4 regions of the Roseateles microcysteis genome follow, and region 2 is predicted to be linked to each of the others. Evidence: predicted binding sites of a transcription regulator. Region 2 holds the regulator's gene; each other region holds the start of a gene.
The links. Region 2 encodes sigma-54, which starts transcription at its own class of promoters, with help from an activator protein. Its sites were predicted from a motif close to TGGCANGNAANCTGCTTT; they were not measured.
Positions count from the first base shown of each region.

Region 1: a site for sigma-54 is predicted at 2,280-2,297, ahead of pepA (flocculation-associated PEP-CTERM protein PepA). Genes of this name have one in related genera too.
Region 3: a site for sigma-54 is predicted at 2,665-2,682, ahead of V3596_RS16020 (PEP-CTERM sorting domain-containing protein). Genes of this name have one in related genera too.
Region 4: a site for sigma-54 is predicted at 2,179-2,196, ahead of exaC (acetaldehyde dehydrogenase ExaC). Genes of this name have one in related genera too.

Region 1 is NZ_JBAJMV010000002.1:533,868-539,136, forward strand. Features, by position in the region: gene V3596_RS07365 (XrtA/PEP-CTERM system exopolysaccharide export protein) at 1-70, opposite strand, end outside; gene V3596_RS07370 (ThiF family adenylyltransferase) at 433-1,308, shown strand; gene pepA (flocculation-associated PEP-CTERM protein PepA) at 1,410-2,216, opposite strand; gene prsT (XrtA/PEP-CTERM system TPR-repeat protein PrsT) at 2,408-5,173, opposite strand.
Region 2 is NZ_JBAJMV010000007.1:240,473-245,741, reverse strand. Features, by position in the region: gene V3596_RS19765 (TonB-dependent receptor) at 1-1,655, opposite strand, end outside; gene V3596_RS19760 (RNA polymerase factor sigma-54) at 2,100-3,599, opposite strand; gene lptB (LPS export ABC transporter ATP-binding protein) at 3,620-4,399, opposite strand; gene lptA (lipopolysaccharide transport periplasmic protein LptA) at 4,396-5,028, opposite strand; gene V3596_RS19745 (thiol:disulfide interchange protein DsbA/DsbL) at 5,099-5,269, opposite strand, start outside.
Region 3 is NZ_JBAJMV010000005.1:370,344-375,612, reverse strand. Features, by position in the region: gene V3596_RS16025 (translocation/assembly module TamB domain-containing protein) at 1-2,510, shown strand, start outside; gene V3596_RS16020 (PEP-CTERM sorting domain-containing protein) at 2,712-3,284, shown strand; gene V3596_RS16015 (PRC-barrel domain-containing protein) at 3,974-4,384, shown strand; gene V3596_RS16010 (CsbD family protein) at 4,441-4,623, shown strand; gene V3596_RS16005 (lmo0937 family membrane protein) at 4,679-4,822, shown strand; gene V3596_RS16000 (hypothetical protein) at 5,140-5,269, opposite strand, start outside.
Region 4 is NZ_JBAJMV010000003.1:155,846-161,114, reverse strand. Features, by position in the region: gene V3596_RS09750 (lysoplasmalogenase) at 1-49, shown strand, start outside; gene V3596_RS09745 (sigma-54-dependent Fis family transcriptional regulator) at 53-1,960, opposite strand; gene exaC (acetaldehyde dehydrogenase ExaC) at 2,252-3,772, shown strand; gene V3596_RS09735 (LytR/AlgR family response regulator transcription factor) at 3,803-4,639, opposite strand; gene V3596_RS09730 (hypothetical protein) at 4,649-5,086, opposite strand; gene V3596_RS09725 (sensor histidine kinase) at 5,083-5,269, opposite strand, start outside.

The DNA of each region.
Region 1 (5,269 bases), on a different contig from region 2:
TGTAGTCTTGCGTAGCCGCCGTGACAGGCGCAGGAGGAATGCCTCCCGTGCTTGCGCAACCAGCAAGCAGACCGAAGGAAACCGCCAAAGCCAGCAAGCCGGAGCGGCCCGAAATGGATGCAAACAGTGTCTTCAAGGCAATTCCTCTCGATGTAGGTGGCGACAGCGCCAAGCCGCTATGCGTTGAGCTACGCACAGCGCTGACCGGCGACCTGCTGATTCACGGATCATGCCACAGGGCTTTGACGCTTTTGTGCCCAGCAAACAGGGGGCTTGCGAGTAGGCGCGAGCAATATCGCACGGGGATTCGATCAGCTTGAATATCGGCGCCGACCCGGCTCCGGTTGTAGGGCCGACAGCGCTCGGCGATACTGCCCAGCGACTGCCGGCCACCCCGCCCGGGACAGCCCGCCGGCAATGCAAAGGAACCAAATGCAGTTTGACTACGCCCGCGCTTTCTCCCGCAATATTGGCTGGGTGACCGAGTCAGAGCAGGCCAGGCTGAGGAATGCCCGCATCGCCATTGCCGGACTGGGTGGGGTTGGCGGGGAACATTCGCTGGTCTTGGCGCGGCTGGGCATCGGCAAGCTGGTCTTGGCCGATTTCGACGAATTCGACCTGCACAACATGAACCGCCAGGCAGGCGCCTTCATGTCCACCATGGGCCAAACCAAGCTGGACACGATCGAACGGATGGCGCTGGACATCAACCCGGAAATTCAAGTCCGGAAATTCCCGTCCGGCATTGATCTCAATAATCTGGATGAATTCCTGGAAGGCGTCGATGTATATGTTGACGCACTGGATTTCTTTGCGATTGACATTCGTCGCCAGGTTTTCGCGCGCTGCCGTGAAAAGGGAATTCCGGCACTGACCGCCGCCCCCCTGGGCATGAGCACCGCCCTGCTCTACTTCTCAGCCGATGGCATGAGCTTCGAAGACTATTTCAAGCTGGAAGGCCATGCGAAGGACGAGCAACTCGCGCGCTTCGCCGTCGGGCTCTCACCGGCCATGCTGAACCGGAACTACCTGGTTGCACCCGAGGCCGTGAATTTCCGCGAGAAGCGCGGCCCGTCCACCGGCATGGCCTGCGCACTGTGTGGCGGCGTGATGGGGACGGCCGTTCTCAAGGTATTGCTCGGGCGAGGCGCCTTGCGCCCAGCCCCGTGGGCGATGCAATTCGATGCCTATGGGCAAAAGCTCAAATTCACCTGGCGCCCCTGGGGCAATTCGAACCCCCTGCAGCAACTACTGCTGATGCTGGTCAGGCCACTGCTCCGGGGCAACGACGCAGGCTCCAAGGCCTAGACCTGAAGGACACCCAACAATAGAAAAAGCCCGCAGCTTTCGCAGCGGGCTTTCTTCTTGGATCGAGTCGGGCAAGCTCCGACTCGTGCCAAGCGATGCGCTTACTTTGCGCGGCGACGGCGGCTCAGCAGGCCCAGACCGGCCATGCCCAGACCCACCAGGGCCAGCGAACCCGGCTCAGGGATGAACACGGCGCTGAAGTCACCCGTGATCAGGTAAGGGAACGGATCGGTGGCGCCGCCGGTCGTCGGGGTGACGCGGTCGAAGTCACCATTGGTCTGCACACGGATGTGGAACGGTGCCGGATCGAACCAGTAGGTCGAACCGAAAGCGGTCAGCGTGAAGTCATCAAAGAAGATGTTGAAGGCGCCCGGGGGGCCAACCAGGTCACCCGTGCCGTAGCTGGTGACGCTGCTACCGATCAAGATGTCATCGCTAGCCGTGAGGCCAGTTGCGGTTTGCATCGTGGTGTAGCTGCTGCCGGCGTTGATGTTGAACACCGTGTTGGCATCCGGGTCCAGCCAGATTTGCATCGCGCCAGCCGTGCCGACGAAGTCGGTGGCCGAAGTAGCGGCGCCAGAGGCGACGAACTTGGCGTACATGCGATAGAACGTGCCCGGAGCGCCAAGACCGCTGGTCAGGTTGGTGAACGGGGTCGACGTGCCTTCATCAGCGGCGTAGCCGGTGAAGAAGCCAACTGCCGAAGCCGAGAACGTGCCAGGACCGGTCAGGCCCAGAACTTCGGTGTACAGGCCGGTGATCTTGTCGACGGTCACCGAGCTCTGGCCCGCAGCGGAACCAGGGATCACCGTTTCGTTGATCTTGAAATCCTTGAATTCCGCGAATGCGGAGAAGCTCGTGAGCGCAAGAGCGCCGGCGACGCATACGGAAAGAAGTTTGCTCTTCATCATGTCACTCCTGTGGAGAAAGCTTGCTTGTTGAAGCCAATTGGCTGGTTCACGACTGAGTAGTAAGCACGCGCCGTGCCAGGGTGAATTTCTTCTTACAAATCAATAACTTAACAATTTCAAGAGGAAGGGGTGACTGGCAACTGTAAAAAAACTCGTCACTTGATTTGTCCAGCAAGCGCGCTCAGTGCTCAGCTGGCGACTTGCAGCTTCTGCACTTCACGGTAGAGCGGATGCTTCTCGCCCAGGCGCAACAAGGTCTCCAGCTCCTGGCGAGCGTGCGGCTTGTCGCCTTGCTGCAGGTAGAGCTTGGCCAGGCGCAGGCGCGCTTCATGCCAGTTGGGCCGCAGCGCGAGGGCGGCCTTTTGCGACTCGACGGCATTGGACCAGTCCTTCATCGTCGCGTAGATGTCGGCCCGAGTGTCGTACAGGCTGGCTTCCTTGGGCGCCAGCTTGATCGCCTGAGCGAGGATTTCAAGCGCGCCTGGCTTGCCCGCCTTCGCCAGGGTCCAGGCCAGGTTGTTCAGGGCCTCCAGGTTGCTGGGGCTTGCCTTGATGATCGCCTCATAGTGGCTGCTGGCCAGCGCAAAGTCAGAACGCTTGACTGCTTCGGTCGCCAGGTACATGCGGAAGGCAGCGTCGGCCGCCTGCTGGGCAAGCCACTGCCGTTGAAATTCATTCGCGCGCGCCTGGTCCGGCAAGTGCGCCAGGGCCCGGTGCAGGCGGATGGCCAGCTCCGGCGCAGGCAAGAGATCCAGCCCGCGGCGATAAGCGCTGGCTGCTGAATCCCAGTTCTTCTGCGATGCCCACAGATCACCTTCAAGCGCATGGCCGAAAGGGCTTCCCTTGAACTTTTGCTGGGCCGATCGCGCCACCGCCAAGGCTTCCTTGACTTGCCCCGCGTTGAGCTCCATCACAACAAGCATCTGAAGCGCCGGCGCCAGCTCGGGGCTGACGGCAATCGCGCGGCGCAGAGACTGAATGGCCGCAGTGGTGTTGCGCTGGTTCGTGTGAATCTCCGCCATCCGCATGTGCGGCAGGGCCGAGTTCGGCTGATTCTTGGCCAGCTTCGCATAGGTGCTCATGGCCAGATTCAAGTCGCCTGAAGCGATCTGGATCTGCCCCAGGTTGTCGCCGATCTCCAGGGAGTCCCCAAGCGCAGCGAAGGCTTCTTGCGCGGTACCCAGCGCACCGCTGACGTCGCGCTGACGCAGCTGCATCTGGGTCAAGAGAATGCGGGGTGCGACTTCGCCAGGGAAGCTGCTGACCAGCTTGCGCAGGTCCTCCATCACGGCCTTCGCATCGGCACCGCTGCGCTCGCGCACGGAAATCAGGAACATCTGCGCCTGAACGTTGTCGGGGACCCTGGCGACAAAGGCCTCCAGGCGCTCCTTGGCAACGCTCAGGCGCCCCTCGGCGACGTCCAACTTGGCGACGGCCGCAAGCGCAGGGTAGTAGCTCGGGTCCAGTTTCGAGGATGCCTCGTACGCTGCGTAAGCTTGCGCCTTGTTCCCGCGGGCCATTTCCACATTGCCGCGCAAGCTCGGTGCCACCGCGCTATCCGGGCGCTTGGCCTGCAGCTTGGCAATCGCATCCAGTGCTTCAGGGTACTTTTTCTGGCTCATCAGCAGATTGATCAGCGCGAGGTCCGGGAAAGTTCCTTCGTCGCGCGCTGCAAGGGACTGCAATTGCGCGACAGATTGCTCAGCTTGCCCACCCATCGTTGCAGCCAGGGCCAGGACCGTACGGCTGCGACTGTCCTTGGGGTCCAGCTTGGCAGCTCGCGCAAAGTATTGCTGGGCAGCCTCGACCTGACCACTCAGCAGCAAGGCCTCGGCCATCATCGAAACCGCATCACTGGACGGGTTCGGGCGCTCCGTCATGGGTCGCAAGCCCTTTAGCGCCTTGTCGAAATTCCCGGCTCGGATCTGCGCACGCGCCAGCAGCAGATGCACATGATCGTCATCCGCCAAGGCGGCAGCGGCCTTCGTGAGCGAGGTCTCAGCCTGAACCAACGAGCCGCGCTTGAGGTCAATAGCGCCCATCAGCTGCAGCGCGCGCGGGTTGGACGGCGCGAACTTCAAGAGTTGCTGCGTCTTTTCCTGAGCCGTCTTCATGTCGCCACTTTCGTAGGCAACGACGGCGGCAATGAAGATTGCATCCGGATGCTTGGGTGCAACTGCAAGCAGAGCTGCCAATCGAGTCTGCGCTTCCTTGGTGTCCTTGCGACTGAGTGCCATGCCTACCAGCGACACATGCGCCGGCACGTAGCGAGCGTTGGCCTTGAGCGCATCTTCGTAGGCATTCGCAACCTGCTTCAGATCACCCTTCTGGGCCTTGAGAATGTCGCCACGCAGCAGATAGGCCTCGGGCAGCTTCTGGTTGATCAGCAGCACACGGTTCAGCAGGTCCAAGGCTTCGTCGTACCGGCGGCTCGCCGCAAATACCTTGACCTTGACCAGATAGGCCTGTGGATAGTTAGGTCCGGCTGCCAGGGCCTGGTCCGCCGCGGCAAGCGCGGCCTCCGAATTGCCAAGAAACAGATGCGCAGAAGCCAGGGTTGCCTTCAGGGCCGCGGTCGCGGCCGCCGTGCTGGGCTTGAACTCGGCGTAGTCGGCAACGACGCGCTTGGCGTCACCGGTAACCAGCAGCGAATAGGCCAGCAGCGGCACCACCTCCTGGGGATCAAAACCCAGCTCGGAGGCCTTGCGCAGCTCGATCAAGGCGCCCCGGAAGTCGCCGATGTCAACCAATGCCCTGCCGAGCATGAAACGCGCCTCGGCATTTTGCGAATCCTTCTCCAGTGCATTCTTGAGGTAGATCGTGGCCGCTCTCGAATCGCGCTTGTTCACGGCCTCCTTGGCCTTCTCGATCAAGGCTTCAGCTGAATCGCCGAAGCACCCCGCCAGCAGCAGGGCGGAACTCAGCACCACGAATCGAGCACGGGCGGGTGTCATGATCTTCACAAGAGGCCTCTTTCCTACCTAGATTGATTGAACCGGACAGGGTCGAACGAAATTGGCTGGCCGTGGCCACTCAACTCGCTGTTTTTC
Region 2 (5,269 bases):
TCGGCCTTGCCCCCCATGAAGACGGCCTTCAGGCGGCCGTTGCGGTACTCGCCACCGGTCTGCAGATACTTCGAATCCGTCTCGATCTTGCTGAAGATCATGTCGGTGTTGTAGTAGCTGTCGGTGGTGGTGTAGCTCGTCACGTGGTGCGAGTCATCCACCGTGTAGCCGGGCTTGATGTTCACCGTCGCGCCCTGGGCCAGCGGCGCACCGGCGCGGTAGCTGTAGGTCGTCGGCATCAGGGTGTAGGGGTAGGCCAGGCCGGTGCCCAGCGAGCGCACGCCAGCGGCCGAGTCGACGAAGGTGCCGGCCGTGTTGTAGGTCGGCGTGCCACCCACCGAGAAGTTGCCCACCACGTCGGCCACCTTGCGCTGGTTGGACGCGTACTTGCCGTAGATGTTCAATTCATCGCTGACCTTGAAATCCAGGCGGATGTCGCCGCCGTGGCGACGGTCGTCCTGGCCGCGCACATAGGAGCGGATCAGCGCCGGCGTGTAGTCGTTCCACTGGTTCAGGCAGCTCAGCTGTTCGTTGTTGCGCTGGTTGATGGCCAGCGTGCGCGCCGTGCTGCCGTTGATCGCGCTGGTCTGCGCCGTGGTGAGATTGGGGAAGGCAGTGAAGCAGTCGGCCTTGCTCTGCGCAGCGGCCGATTTGGTGATCAGCTCCAGCGGCGTGGCTGCATTGAAGGTGCCGCCGGCCGTCAGCGGCGAGGCCAGGAACGTGGCGTTGACCGTCGGGTCGGTCTTGGAGACCGTGGCCGGGTTGAAGGCAAAGGTCTTCTCCGGCGAGTTGTCGAAGTCCGCCTGGCGCAACAGGCCTTGCAGGCCGTTGACGCCGCCATTGCTCTGCTGATGGCTCTCGCTGTTGTAGTTGGACTTGTTCAGGTTGACCAGCACGCCCAGACGCTTGTCCAGGAACTTGTCGGCCAGCACCAGGTTCAGGTTGGGCGTGGTCTTCCTGTTCAGGGAGCTCTCGGTGGCGGCCACGCGCAGCGAGTAATAGGGCTTCTTGAAGTCCAGGCCGGTCCGCGTGTTGATGATGATGCTGCCGCCGAGCGAGCCTTCGGTCATCGCGGCGGTCGAACCCTTGACCACGTCCACGCTCTTGATCAGGTCCGACGAAAGCTCGCGGAACTCGACACCGCGGCCACCGCCACCACCCAGCAGGTCGGTGCCGCCACCAGCCTGCACGGCCTGGCCATCCATCTCCACACGCGTGAGATCGGCGCCGGTGCCGCGCACCGAGACGCTCACGCCTTCGCCGAAGTCGCCGCGGTCCAGCGCCACACCGGCAATGCGCGAGATCGCTTCGCCGATATTGCGGTCAGGGAAGGCACCGACGTCTTCCGCCACGACCGAGTCGGTGGCCGTGGCCGCGCGCTTCTTGCGGTCGATGCTGGACTGCTGCGAGAGCCGCGTGCCGATCACCAGCACCGAGCTCAGCTCGGCCGTGGCCTTCGCTGCCGGCTTCTTGTCATCCTTGCTGTCCTTGGCCTGTTCACCGCCTTGCGCCGCTTCGGCCGCGGGCTTGGCCGGCGCTACGGGCGTCGTGCTCGCTTGAGCCATCGCGGCCTCGCTGGCCATCAGCGTGAGGGCCATGGAAACGGCCAGGGCCAGGCCATCCGGCCGCAAGGCCAGTTTCGAAATCTTGTTCACAAGCTGTCTCCGTCACCGGGCTTGGCCGGCACTTTTTGTCATTGACTGGTGTTCACCGCAAGCGCCCCGAGGCTTCACGAGGCGGCGATCTACAAGCCTGCTTGCAAGGCCCGGATGAGGCCCGCCTGCGCTTGTGAGGAGTCCAGCTTATGAGGACGGGTCCGAATCGATGTATGACGCTTGTGCGTCGAACTATCGGAATTTTGAATAGCGGATGAATCGGCCGGGAGGCAAGGTTTCCGGTCACCCACTTTGCGGGTTATCCCGGGCGGATTCAGGGCGCATCAATCAACGCCTTGATCGTTTGTGCCGGCGCTGTTGCGGTGCGGCGACTGACGCGGCAAAGTCCTAGCAAGTCGCTGGGTCATGCGTTGGCAGCGCGCTGCGCGGCAGGCATTCAGGGCCCCGTTCAGACCCCCGCTCAGACCCCAGGTCAGAGTCGCGTCAAAGCGCCTTGCGCAGATTGGCCGGCGCAATTTTCAGCGCCTCGCGGTACTTGGCCACCGTGCGCCGCGCCACCTGGATGCCCTGCTCTTCCAGCATGTCGGACAAGGCGCTGTCGGACAGCGGCTTGTTGTTGTCTTCGGCGTCGACGAACTGCTTGATCAGCGCGCGCACCGCCGTGCTGGAGGCATTGCCGCCGGCATCGGTGTTGAGGCCGGACCCGAAGAAGTACTTCAGCTCGAAGGTGCCATGCGGCGTGGCCATGTACTTGGCCGTGGTCACGCGCGAGATGGTCGATTCATGCAGGCCCAGCTCGTCGGCTATTTCTCTGAGCACCAGCGGCTTCATCGCCAGCGCCCCATGCTGGAAGAAGCCCTTCTGCCGCTCGACGATGGCCTGCGAGACACGCAGGATGGTGTCGAAGCGCTGCTGGATGTTCTTGATGAACCAGCGCGCCTCCTGCAATTGGCCGCCCAGCGCGCTGTTGCTGATGCCGCCGCGCGTGGCGCGCAGCGCATTGGCATAGAGCTCGTTGATGCGCAGCTTGGGCGCGACCTCGGGGTTGAGCATCACACGGAATCCGCGGCCGCTCTTGCTGACGATCACGTCCGGCACCACGGCCGCCGCCTCGCCTGGCGCAAACGGCCGGCCCGGCTTGGGCTCCAGTGTCTGGATCAGCGTCTGCGCCTCGCGCAGCAGCTGTTCGTCGGCGCCGGTGAGTGCCATCAGCTTCTTGCTGTCGCGCCGGGCCAGCAGCTCCAGGTGGTTCTTGCAGATCAGGATGGCCACCACCTGCACCTGGCTGCGCGGCCGCGTGCGCAGTTGCAGGAGCAGGCATTCGGAGAGGTCCCGGGCGCCGACACCGGTGGGCTCCATGCTCTGCAGCCAGCGCAAGGCCACCTGCAGGCGTTCCAGCAATTCCTCGAGTGCCTCGGGGTCGTCTTCACCGGCGAGCGAGGCGGCGATCTCTTCCAGCGGGTCGGCCAGGTAGCCGTCGTCGTTCAGCGATTCGATCAGCACCAGGAGCGCGGCGCGGTCTTCGCTGCTGAAAGACATGCCGGCCATCTGCTGTTGCAGATGCTGCTGCAGGCTGATGGACGGCGCCTCGGTCTCGGGCCTTTCTCCGTCTTCGCTGCTGGAGCTGGCGCTGCCGGGCAGCTCGCGGATGCCGTCGAAGTCGTCGCCCTCGGTGCCGTTTTCCCAGTCTTCGCGCTCGGTGGTGCCGAAGTCCTCGGCCTTGATCTCGCTCGCGGCCTCACCATCGCCTGAAGGTGCCGAGTCGGGTTCGTCGGACGCGTTGCCGCGGACTTCGCTGAGCTCGGGTGCGGTGACCGCGCTGCCGAATTCCTCGTCGGTCTCGAGCAGCGGGTTCTGCGCCAGCATCTGCTCCACTTCCTGGTGCAGCTCCAGTGTGGAGAGCTGCAGCAGCCGGATCGACTGCTGCAACTGGGGCGTCAGCGCCAGATGCTGACTGAGCCGTACCTGCAGGGTGGGTTTCATCTCAGCGCAGCCCCAGCAGCCTACATTTTGAAGTGTTCGCCGAGGTACACCTTGCGCACGTCGGCGTTGGCCACCAGCTCGTCGGGCGTGCCTTCGGCCAGCACCTCGCCCTCGCTGATGATGTAGGCGCGGTCGCAGATGCCCAGGGTCTCGCGCACGTTGTGATCGGTGATCAGCACACCGATGCCGCGCGCCTTCAGGAAGCCGATGATGCGTTGGATCTCGAGCACGGCGATCGGGTCCACGCCGGCAAAAGGCTCGTCCAGGAGGATGAAGCGCGGCTGCGTGGCCAAGGCGCGGGCAATCTCGACCCGGCGGCGCTCGCCGCCCGAGAGCGCGGGTGCCGGGCTGTCGCGCAGCTTCTCGATCGAGAGCTCGTGCAGGAGGCTGTCCAGCATCTCGTTGATGCGGGTCTTGGTCCAGGGCTTGCCGTTCTCGTCCTGCTGCAGCTCCAGCACGGCGCGGATGTTTTCCTCGACGGTGAGCTTGCGGAAGATCGAAGCCTCCTGCGGCAGATAGGACAGCCCGAGGCGCGAGCGGCGGTGGATGGGCAGGCGCTCCAGCGCCTCGCCATCGAGCCGGATCTCGCCGGCGTCCGCCCGCACCAGGCCGACGATCATGTAGAAACTGGTGGTCTTGCCGGCACCGTTGGGACCCAGGAGGCCCACGACTTCACCGCTGTCCACGGCCAGGTGCACGTTCTTGACCACGCGACGCACGCCGTAGGTCTTCTGCAGTCCGTCGGCCTCAAGCCGGCTCGGGCGGTCCGGTGCCGCCGCTGCGCTGTCGATGCCGCTCATGAGGGCTTGCGAGGCGTGGTTTGCAGCGTGGTGCTGGGCTGCAGTTGGGTAGGTGCGCTGCTGGCGGACGGCAATGCCTCGGGCGCACTGGCTGCGCGCGGCATCAACACCATGCGGCCGCGGCCGTTGGGGCTGCGCTCGACATTGCCGCCGCTGGTCTTGAAGAGTTCGCTGCGGTTGTCATAGGCGATCTCGCCACCGGTGGTCTCCCCGGTGACGAGGCCGTTGCGCAGTTGGCGAAGCACCGCATTGCCGACGAAGCGGACGGTTTCCTTGCGGCTGTCGTATTCGATCTGGTCGGCCCTGCCTTCGATCACCTCGCCCGGCGTGTCACGGCCCTGGCTGAAGCTCACCTGCTTGTCGCCGTCCGAAGTGGCCGAGGCCTGGAAGAAGCCGTCGGGGGTTTCCTTGATCACCACCTTGCCGGCCTTCAGCAGCAGGCTGCCCTGGCTCAGGATCACGTTGCCGGTGAGCTCGGTCAGCTGGTTGGCGATCTCGACCCGACCGCCTTCGTCATAGCTGATGTTCATCGGCTTGTAGCGGTCGCCCTTTTCGGCGCCCGCCGGCGCAGCGGCCAGCAAGGCGAGGGCGCTCAGCAGCAGCGAGGAGGAAAGATGGGCAGGGCGCATGGTGGGTGGGCGGCACAAAACTTGCAGGCCATTCTAGGCCCAGCCCACCCCCGGGCCGCTGGCAATTACGTCACGGCTTTGAGCTGCGCGCGCGCTGGATCAGGCTGTTGGCGACCTGCAGCGCGCGCATGCCCTGTTCCTGTTCGGTCATGCCACGTTCGCCCACCATCGAGGGCGAGGTCCAGAAGCGGCCGCCGATGGCGATCGCCGGCACGCCGTCCATGTTGTAGGCCTCGAACAG
Region 3 (5,269 bases), on a different contig from region 2:
GGAACGCCAGGCTTCAGTTGCTGCCCAGCCGCCTGCAAGGTCAGCCGTTGCAGGGCCAGGCCGACTATCAAGCCACAGCCGGCACCGCGCCGCACTTGCAGGCCAGCGTCGCCAGCGGCGAGAACAGGCTGCATCTGGGGGCCCAGCCCGCCGCAGCGCAACTCGACATCCAGGCCCGGAAGCTGGCCGCTTTCGCGCCGCTCCTGAGCCTGTGGCGGCCCCAAGCCAGCTTGAGCGGCAGCCTGCAGGGCAAGGTCACGGTGCCGCTCGATGCTGCACTGCAGCCCACCGCCGTGAGCGGCGAGCTGCAGGGGCGCGATCTTGTCTGGTCTGGCAGCAGGAATTCCGCTGACGAATGGCACATCGCCAAGCTCAGTTTGAACGGTCAAGCCGGCAACACGCTGGAAGCGCCGCTTGGCCTGCAAGTGCTGCTGGAAGGCGCAGGCCAAGGCGCCGGCAACAAGCTGGGCCGTGGCCTGCTGGACATCAAAGGAAGCTGGGCGAGCCATCAGGCCAAGCTGGAAATTGACGCGCAGCTGGCGCTGACGACGACTCTGCAATCCCTGCTCGGCGAGAACGGGTCGCTAGCAGCGAAATTACGCACCTCACTGCAAGCCGGCTTCGACGCCCTGCCGCAAATTGGCCGCGAGCAGCCGCTGCGCTGGCGAGGCTCGTTCAGCGAGCTGGTCTTGCGCCCGGCGCGCAGCGAGCAGCCAGCCTGGATTTCCAGCAGCGGCGCCCTTGGCTTCGACCTCGCCTTTGATCGCGGCCTGAGCGCTGGCCTGAGCGCGGCGAACCTTCAGCCTGGCCGCATCGAGGCCGGCGGCGCGTCGCTGAGCTGGCGCCAGAGTCAATGGCAAGCGGCTCGCCAGAACACGGAGCCGAGCCTCTTGAACGCCGAGATTCATCTCGAGCCGCTGGCGGTTGCGCCGTTCCTCAAGCGCTGGCAGCCCGAGTTCGGCTGGGGCGGCGACCTGGTCGTCGGTGGCCAGATCAAGCTCAAGACCACGCCGCGGGTCGAAATCGACATCGAGCTCTTGCGCGAGCGCGGCGACCTGAGCGTGACCGATGAGCGCGGCCCTCAGCAGCTCGGCCTCAGCGCCTTGCGCGTTGCGCTGCAGGCCCGCGATGGCCAATGGCAACTGAACCAGGCCTTCGGCGGCAGCAGCGTCGGCCTGCTCGGCGCTTCCGTCAACTTGCAGGCAAATCCGCTGGCACTGTGGCCCGGCCCGCAGTCAAGGCTTGAAGGCATGGTGCAGGCCAATGTGGCCAACGTCGGACTATGGGGGCGCTGGGTGCCGCCGGGCTGGCGCATTGGCGGTGCGCTGACGGCAGGCATGACCATGTCGGGCACGCTGGGCGCGCCGCAGTTCGTCGGCCAGGCGGAGGGCCAGAAGCTCTCGCTGCGCAATCCGCTGCTGGGTGTGGACGTGCGCGATGCCGAGTTCCTGCTGAAGCTGGCGGGCGAGCGCGCGGAGCTGGTGCATTTGCGCGCCCGCGGCCCCGAAGGTTCGATGAGTGCCAGCGGCCACGCCACCCTGGGCGAGAAGCCGCAAGCGCAGCTGCAGGTCAAGGCCGAGGGGCTGACGCTCCTGAACCGCGTGGACCGTCGTGCCCAGATCACCGGTGAAGCACAGCTTGCCCTGGCCGAGCAATCGCTGGAGCTGGACGGCCGCATCAAGGTCGACAGCGCGTTGTTCGATTTCTCGCGCGGCGATGCACCGAGCCTCGATGCCGATGTGCAGGTGATCCGGCCTCAGCAAGCCGCCAGCGCAACAGCCGCCAGCACGCCGGCCAAGCCGCGCAGGGTCCGCGTCGACCTCGCATTGGATGCTGGCGACAAGCTGCAGATACGCGGCCGCGGCTTCGAGAGCCGCCTGGCCGGCGAGTTGAAGCTCGCTCAGCGAGACGCAAGCACGCGCCTCACCGGCAGCCTGCGCACCATCGGCGGCACCTATGCCGCCTACGGCCAGAAGCTGGAAATCGACAAGGGCGAGCTGATCTTCGTCGGCCCCTACGACAACCCGCGCCTGGATGTGCTGGCGCTGCGACCCAACACCGATGTCTCGGTTGGCGTGGCGGTGACCGGCACCGCGCTGTCGCCGCGCATCAAGCTCTACGCCGACCCGGAGATGAGCGACACCGACAAGCTCTCCTGGCTGCTGCTCGGCCGCGCACCCGAAGGCCTGGGCCGTGCCGACACGGCGGTGCTGCAACGCGCAGCGCTGGCATTGCTGAGCGGCGAAGGCGATAGCCCCTCGGGTCGACTGATGAAAAACCTCGGCCTTGATGAACTCTCGCTGGCCCAGAACGACGAAGACGCCCGCGGCACCGTGGTGCGCCTGGGCAAGCAGCTCTCGCGCCGCTGGTATGTGGGCTATGAGCGCGGGCTCAACGCCACCACCGGCAGCTGGCAACTGGTCTATCGCATTGCCCAGCGCTTCACCTTGCGCGCACAGAGCGGCGACGAGAACGCGGTGGACCTGATCTGGCTGTGGCGCTGGCGCTGAGGCCATCCGCCACTCGTGACGGATTTCACGGCGACCCCGCAGGTGGGGGTGTCGAGGCCACTTACAAAGCTGCTGCTCCGGGCCAGCCAAGGCAAGAGCACCGTGGCGAGAGAACTCCGATGGGCATTGAGGAAAGTCCGGATTGAGCAGAGGCTGGCACAGCAATTGCTGAATGGAGGACATCCTTTTTCGGAGTTGTCCATGTTCAAAAGCAAGATTCTCGGCCTCGTTGCCGCACTGTCCCTGAGCCTGCCCGCAGTAGCCAGCCCCACCCTCGTCACCAATGGCGGCTTCGAAGGCGGCCTGACCGGCTGGACCTGCACCGGCGCCGACCTGTGCACCACTGGAGCGTACTTCGTCAAGAGTGGCGCTGCGGCAGTCTACGGCTATGACAACAGCGGCTTCGCGACCCTGTCGCAAACCATCGCAACGACCGCCGGCTCGATCTATGACTTCTCGTTCTGGTCGGCCACCAATGTGCTGACTGCCGGCAACGTGATCCGTTACCAGATCGATGGCGGCAGCATCTTCACCGTCGCCAACACGCTGTCGCCTGCGCAGACGCAGACCTTCTTCACCGCCACGGGCGCAGCCGCAACGATCAACTTCTTCTTCGAGACCGACTCGGGCACCGGCATCATCGGCTTTGATGATGTGGTCGTCAGCGACACCGGCCGCGGCAGCGCCGTTCCGGAACCCACCAGCATCGCCCTGATCGGTGCTGCCCTGCTGGGCCTGGGCGCCAGCAGCCGCAAGCGCAAGCAGAAGCAGTAAAGAAATAGAAGATGTCGGCCAGGCTTCGCGCCTGGCTGCTTCAAACCGGCCCCTGAGGCCGGTTTTTTATTGGTCTCTCCGACAGGGATAGATAGATTCAACTATTCCGTTGATTTAAATGGATTTCCGACGGCCGAATTAAGTTGCATTCCCCATCCGTTCCCCTAACCATCAAGCGCTACCGCCAGCAGGCAGGGGATCTACAGTTGAGCGGCGCTGACCGCTGCATACCTTGAAACTGACGCTCGGCCACCACGTCCCTGCGACGCTTGGGGCCCAACACCCCCGCGCTGGTCAACGGCAGCTCTGCAGAGCATTGAGCAGGCGCTATCGACCCATCGACGACACCAGCCCTGGCCAGTTGCGAGACGCGGAGCTGACGCTTACCTCCTCAACTGAAGTTGTAGATCGGAGCGCCGCAGGCGAGGCATGAGCCCGCGGCGGGGCGCTTCAAGGTACCTGAGCTCAATGACAGGAGTGAACGGCAGACTTTGGATTCGGCCTTGCTCAGCCAGCGCCGAGATTGGTGGCCGAGGTCTTCATCGCGCAGCGTTCGTTGGCGCACAGACTTTAGGCAGGGCAGGGAATAGTGTGGGCCCAGTTCGAAGCTGATTGAGCCAAGACCAGTAGGCAGCACGTCGTGCTGGCCAGTCGCCGATCAGTCCCGCCTACCGACATCAGGAGATCCCATGACATCCAGCTACGTCACACGCGACACCTACGGCATGTATGCCAACAACTCGACCGGACCCGGTCCGGCGCTGATGGGCGCCAACACCTTGCTCGGCAACGACGTCCACAACAAGGACGGCGAGAGCTTGGGCGACATCAAGGAATTCATGGTCGATATGGCTTCGGGCAAGGTTGCCTACGCAGTGCTCTCATTCGGTGGCGTGCTGGGCCTAGGAGACAAGCTGTTCGCAGTGCCCTGGGCGGCACTCGCCCTGGACACCACCAACAAGCGCTTCACGCTAAACGTCCCCAAGGACACGCTGAAGGACGCGCCGGGCTTCAACAAAGATCACTGGCCTTCGATGTCGGACGAGACATGGGCGGGCGGCCTGCACAAGTTCTACGGCACGCCCTACCGCAATGTGTGAACCGTCGCGCAGCCGGTTCGCTGCGCAGCTACCTAAATCCAACCCAAGGTGAATGTATGAACAAGGACCAAGTCAAGGGCACGCTCAAGGACGCAGCTGGCAAGGTGCAGGAGACCACCGGCAAGGTGATCGGCAGCACCGAGCAGCAACTCAAGGGCATTCGCAAGCAGGCGGTAGGTCAGACGCAAAAGGCTGTCGGCGACGTGAAGGAAGTGCTCAAGGACGCGACCCGCAAGTGACCGACGCACTGGCCAGCGGCTGCTGGCCGGTCTTCGACCCGAAGGGAGCCGAAACATGCTTGAGACCATCGCCGTCGTCCTCCTTGTCCTTTGGCTTCTGGGGCTCGTCAAGTTAACGGCGCTGGGCGGATTCATCCATCTCTTGCTGGTCGTGGCCGTCGTGCTCTTCCTGGTCCGGTTCATCGGCTCTCGTACATAAGGCAGAGTCTTCCACTGAAGGGCCCCTGACCAAGAGCTCAAACTTCAGTTTGGCTCTTCTGACCGCAGCTCTGCTGGTTCTGCCGGTCGCCCATGCCGCAACGATGTGCATAGCAGACTATGAGTCCACCAAGGTGCGCGTCAAGGCGTATTGCCAACGCTCCACCTGCCGGAGTAGTCGCAGCCGCTCAAATGACGGCCGACCCCTATGAAGTCTGCATTGCGCTGCCGCCCTCAGTTACGCTGTCATGCATCCGCGCAGTCGCCTCGGTTGCCGGGCCCGCTATAGCCTGATGACTCAGGCGGTATTCAGGGCGATCACCTGCCCCCCCTGCGCATCTTGTCCAAGTAGTCGGACAAGGATTTCATGAGCGCCTTTCGCTTCTCCATGAATTCGGCACGGTTGTATGCATCGCCCAGCGGCCCGGCCTTCACGCGGGCCATTAGT
Region 4 (5,269 bases), on a different contig from region 2:
CGCGCAGTGGTGCATCGCCAGCTGGCTGGCCCCGGCCGCGCGGGACTGAGGCTCAGCGCAGCCGCCGGTACAAGGTATTGCGGCTGACACCCAGGCGGCGCGCCGCCTCGGAGACGTTGCCATGGCAGTCGCGCAGCATCTGCTGCATGCGCTGCGAGGCGAGGGTGCGCAGGTCCTCGGTCTCCAGGGGCGCGGATGCTGCCTGCAGCATCAGGTCGTCGAGCAGGTCTTCCGGCAGGTGGGCCTGCACTATTTGTGTCTCATCATCGTCCAGCAGGGCCACGGCCGTGCGCAGCACCTGGGCGAGCTGCCTCACATTGCCGGGCCAGGCATGGGCGGCGAAGGCCTGGGCCAGCGCAGGCGCCAGCGTCAGCGGCCGGCCCGGTGCCAGGTCGTGCAGCAGCTGCGCGATCAGGCCTGCCAGGTCGCTGCGTTCGCGCAGCGGCGGCAGCCTCAGCATCAGGCCGTTGAGCCGGTAGTACAGGTCTTCGCGGAAGCGGCCCTGCTGCACCAGCTCGCGCAGCGGCCGGTGGCTGGCGGCGATCAGGGCGAAGTCCAGGTCGACCGGCGCGCCGCCGCCCAGGGGCTGCACCTGCCGCTCCTGCAGCACGCGCAGCAGGCGGGCCTGCAGGGCCAGCGGCATGTCGCCGATCTCGTCGAGGAACAGTGTGCCGCCCGCCGCTTCGCGCAGCCGGCCGGGCGCACCTTCGCGCCGCGCGCCGGTGAAGGCACCGCCGCGGTAGCCGAACAGCTCGGCCTCGATCAGGGATTCGGGCAGGGCCGCGCAGTTGACGGCGACGAAGGGCCGGGCGGCGCGCGGCCCGCTGTCGTGGCAGGCGCGCGCGAACAGCTCCTTGCCCACGCCCGACTCGCCCTGCAGCAGCAGCGGGATGGGCTTGTCGAGCACGCGGCGGGCGCGGGCGATCTGCTGGGCCAGCGCGGCATCGCCGCTGTCCAGCTGCTGCAGTGCGTCGCGCGGTGCAGGCAGCTTGACCTGGGCGGGGACCGGGGCCGCGGACGGCCCGCGGCGCGCGCCGTCGAGCCGGGCCCACAGCGTGCCGGCCGCCGTGCCCTCGACCGCCTGCGGGCCGCCGCGCTGACGCAGCGCGGCCACGGCCTGCTCCATCACCGCGTCCAGTTGCCACTGGCCGACGGCCGAGGCCGGCAGGCGCAGCAGCTCGAGGGCTGTCCGGTTGGCGCCAAGGATGCGGCCGTCCTCGTCCAGTGCCAGCAGGCCTTCGACCACGGTGCCCAGGCCTTCGGGCCGGCCATGCAGCCGCAGCCTCAGGCCGGCGCCGTGCCGCGCCTCGAAGAGCTGGTGCTCCAGCATGCGGCCGGCGGCGCGCACCAGGCCCAGCGCATGGCGGTGCTCGCCGCGCTGGTCGCCGGAGATGTCCAGCACGCCCAGCAGGCGGCCATCCGGTCCCCAGATCGGCGTGGCGGCGCAGGTCAGGAAGCCATTGCGCTCCAGGAAGTGTTCGCCGCCGTGGACCATCAGCGGCCGGCCCTCGGCCAGGGCCGTGCCGATGGCATTGGTGCCGCGCCACTGCTCCAGCCAGTTGGCACCAGGGCGCAGCGCCACGCGGGCCGCCTTGTCGGCAAAGCCGGTGTCACCGAGGGCCTCGAGCAGCATGCCCTCGGCATCGGCCAGCATGACGATCTGGCCGGCATCGCGAATCTGGTCGTGGACGAATTCCATCACCGGCCGCGCCTGGGCCAGCAGCTGGCGGCGCTGCTCCTGGGCGCGGCGCAACTGGGCGGCCGAGGCATGGGGCACGCCGGCCGAGCGGCCCTGCGGCTCCAGCCCATGGGCCAGGCTGCGCTGCCAGCTGGCCTCCACCGCGGCGTCAAGCAGGCCGCTGGGCGGCGCGCCGGCCTCCAGCAGGGCGCGGCGGGCCTGGCGCAGGCTGCGGCCGTCGGGGCGCGGCCGCGCGGCAGCGGCCAGGGGCAGGGTCCACATCACTCGTTGTCTCCTTGCGGGGCTCCAGGTCGGGCGCCGTCTGGCAGCGACCCTAGGGCCGGGCCCCGCGCCACGGAAGCGGTTCAGCCGGATTGCGGTTGCAACTGCTCCATCGCGTGACAGTCCCGCAGCACAGGCCTGCGTCGTCGGCACAGTCTGCGCGCGCCGCCTGACCCGGTTCTTGCGGGAATGGGCCGCCAGGCTGCCGATCCGGCCCCTGGCACGATCCCTGCAATTAAGCGGCGCGGATGCCAGCAGGCACCGATTCACGACAAACACAGGAGACTGACCATGATCTACGCCGCCCCGGGCACGCCCGACGCCCGCATCGCCTACAAGCCGCGCTACGACAACTTCATCAACGGCCGCTTCCAGCCGCCGCTCAAGGGCCAGTACTTCGACGTGGTCACGCCGATCAATGGCCGTGTCTACACCCAGGCCGCGCGTTCCGGTGCCGAGGACATCGAACTCGCGCTCGATGCCGCCCACGCCGCAGCAGCCCAGTGGGCCGCCGTGCCGCCGGCCGAGCGCGCCGGCATCCTTTTGAAGATCGCCGACCGGCTCGAGCAGAACCTGGAGCTGTTGGCTTATGCCGAGACTGTGGACAACGGCAAGCCGATCCGCGAGACGCTGAACGCCGACATCCCGTTGGCGGTCGATCATTTCCGCTACTTCGCCGGCTGCGTGCGGGCCCAGGAGGGTGCGCTCAGCGAGATCGACGGCCACACGATCGCGTACCACTTCCATGAGCCGCTGGGCGTCGTTGGCCAGATCATTCCCTGGAACTTCCCCATCCTGATGGCGGCCTGGAAGCTGGCGCCCGCGCTGGGTGCCGGCAACTGCGTGGTGCTCAAGCCGGCCGAGAGCACGCCCATCAGCATCCTCGTCCTGGCCGAGCTGATCGCCGACCTGCTGCCGCCCGGCGTGCTGAACGTGGTCAACGGCTTCGGTCGCGAGGCCGGCATGCCGCTGGCCCAGAGCAAGCGCATCGCCAAGATCGCCTTCACCGGTTCCACCGCCACCGGCCGCGTGATCGCCCAGGCCGCCGCCGGCAACCTGATTCCGGCCACGCTGGAGCTGGGTGGCAAGAGCCCCAACCTGTTCTTCGACGACGTGATGGCCGAGGACGACGCCTTCCTCGACAAGGCGATCGAGGGCCTGGTGCTGTTCGCGTTCAACCAGGGCGAGGTCTGCACCTGCCCCAGCCGCGCGCTGATCCAGGAGAGCATCTACGAGCGCTTCATGGAGCGTGCCATCAAGCGTGTCGCCGCGATCAAGCAGGGTAACCCGCTCGATACCGACACCATGATGGGCGCCCAGGCCTCGGCCCTGCAGATGGACAAGATCCAGGGCTACCTTGCGCTCGGCAAGGAAGAGGGCGCCAAGGTGCTGATCGGTGGCAGCCGCGCCGACCTCGGCGGCGATCTGGCGGGCGGCTACTACATCCAGCCTACGCTGTTCCAGGGCCACAATCAGATGCGCATCTTCCGCGAGGAGATTTTCGGTCCGGTGCTGGCCGTGACCACCTTCAAGGACGAGGCCGAGGCGCTGCAGATCGCCAACGACACGCCCTACGGCCTCGGCGCCGGTGTCTGGACCCGCGACGGCAGCCGCGCCTACCGCCTGGGCCGCGCCATCCAGGCCGGCCGCGTGTGGACCAACTGCTATCACGCCTACCCGGCGCATGCGGCCTTCGGCGGCTACAAGGAATCCGGCATCGGCCGCGAGACCCACAAGGCCATGCTGGACCACTACCAGCAGACCAAGAACCTGCTGGTCAGCTACTCGCCGAACAAGCTCGGCTTCTTCTGAGCAGACAAGGGGCCCGAGGGCCCCTTGTGCTCACATGCCCTTGAACAAGTGCGTGTAGCTGCGGCTGACCTCGAGCTTCTCGGTCAGGCCTTTCACGCCCACCAGTTGGCGGCCGCGGAAATCGCGTGTGATGCCGTTGATGGCCTTCACGTTCACCAGCGTCGAGCGGTGGATCTGCCAGAACAGCTTGGGGTCCAGCTCGTCCACGAGTTCCTTGATCGGCTTGCGGATCAGCGCTTCCAGCGTGGCGGTCTGCACCCGCGTGTACTTCTCGTCGCTGATGAAGAACAGCACGTCCTCGACCGGGATCATCTGGATAGCCTGGCCCACGGTGGCCTGGATCCACTGCAGATAGGCCGGCGCGCTGCCCGGGTTGAGCTGGGCCGAGAGCTTGTGCAGGAGCTGCTGCATCGGCGCGGCGGGCTTGCCGTCGTCGGGCACCGGCTCATTGCTGTGGCGCTGCGAGAGGCGCTTCTTGACCCGCTCCACTGTCACCTGCAGCCGCTCGCGTTCGGCGGGCTTCAGCACGTAATCGGCCACACCCTGCTCGAAGGCTTCGACCGCGTACTGGTCGTAGGCCGTGATGAAGACGATCTCGGGCAGCAGCCAGTCCTCGTCTTCCGGCAGCTGGGCGATCTGCCTGGCGGCGTCGACGCCGGTCAGGCCGGGCATGCGGATGTCCAGGAACACCAGGTCCGGCTTGTGCTCCTTGACCAGCTCGACGGCCTCGATGCCATTCTTGGCTTCGGCGACGATGTCCAGGTCGGGCCAAACCTCGGTCAGGCGGCTGCGCAGTTGCTCGCGCATCAAGCGTTCGTCGTCGGCCAGGACCGCGCGCACGCGAGGGGTGTGGTTGGTGTCGTTCATGCGCCGATGTTAGTCGTGGATCAGCGCAGGTTCGACCGGTGTCGCCGGAGCCTGGGGCGGCAGCGGCTTGGCCGGCTTGCGGCGCAGCAGCAGCCACAGCACGAGGCCGATCAGGATCAGCGGCGAGAACACCACGGCACCGACGCTCAGCGCAGCCAGCACACCAAGCGCCAGTACCGCGCCAACGATCAGCAGCGGCAGGCCGATGCCCACCAGCAGGCACAGCGGCACGACCACCAGCACCACCACCGCAGCGATGGCCAGTCCCACGGCGCCGCCGATGATGTCGCCCAGGTCGAGCGCACCAAGAATCATCTCCTCGCCATTGACCGTGATCGACATGCCTTGATGATCACCAATGTGGTGCCAGAGGCTGAAGCCGCCGGAGATGGCCGCGATCAGGATCAGCAGGGTGAAGACGGCGAAGACCTTGAACACGCGTTTCATGCTTTTGCTCCTTCGTTGGAAGAGTCGTCGGTGCGGCTGCGATAGGGCACTTGAATCGTGACCACGGTGCCGCTGGGTTGGTTTTCGGTGACGGTGACGGTGCCCTTGGCTCCGTAGAGCAGCGAGAGGCGTTCGCGGATATTGGCCAGGCCCACGCCGGTGCCGCTGGTGGCGGCGCGGCCG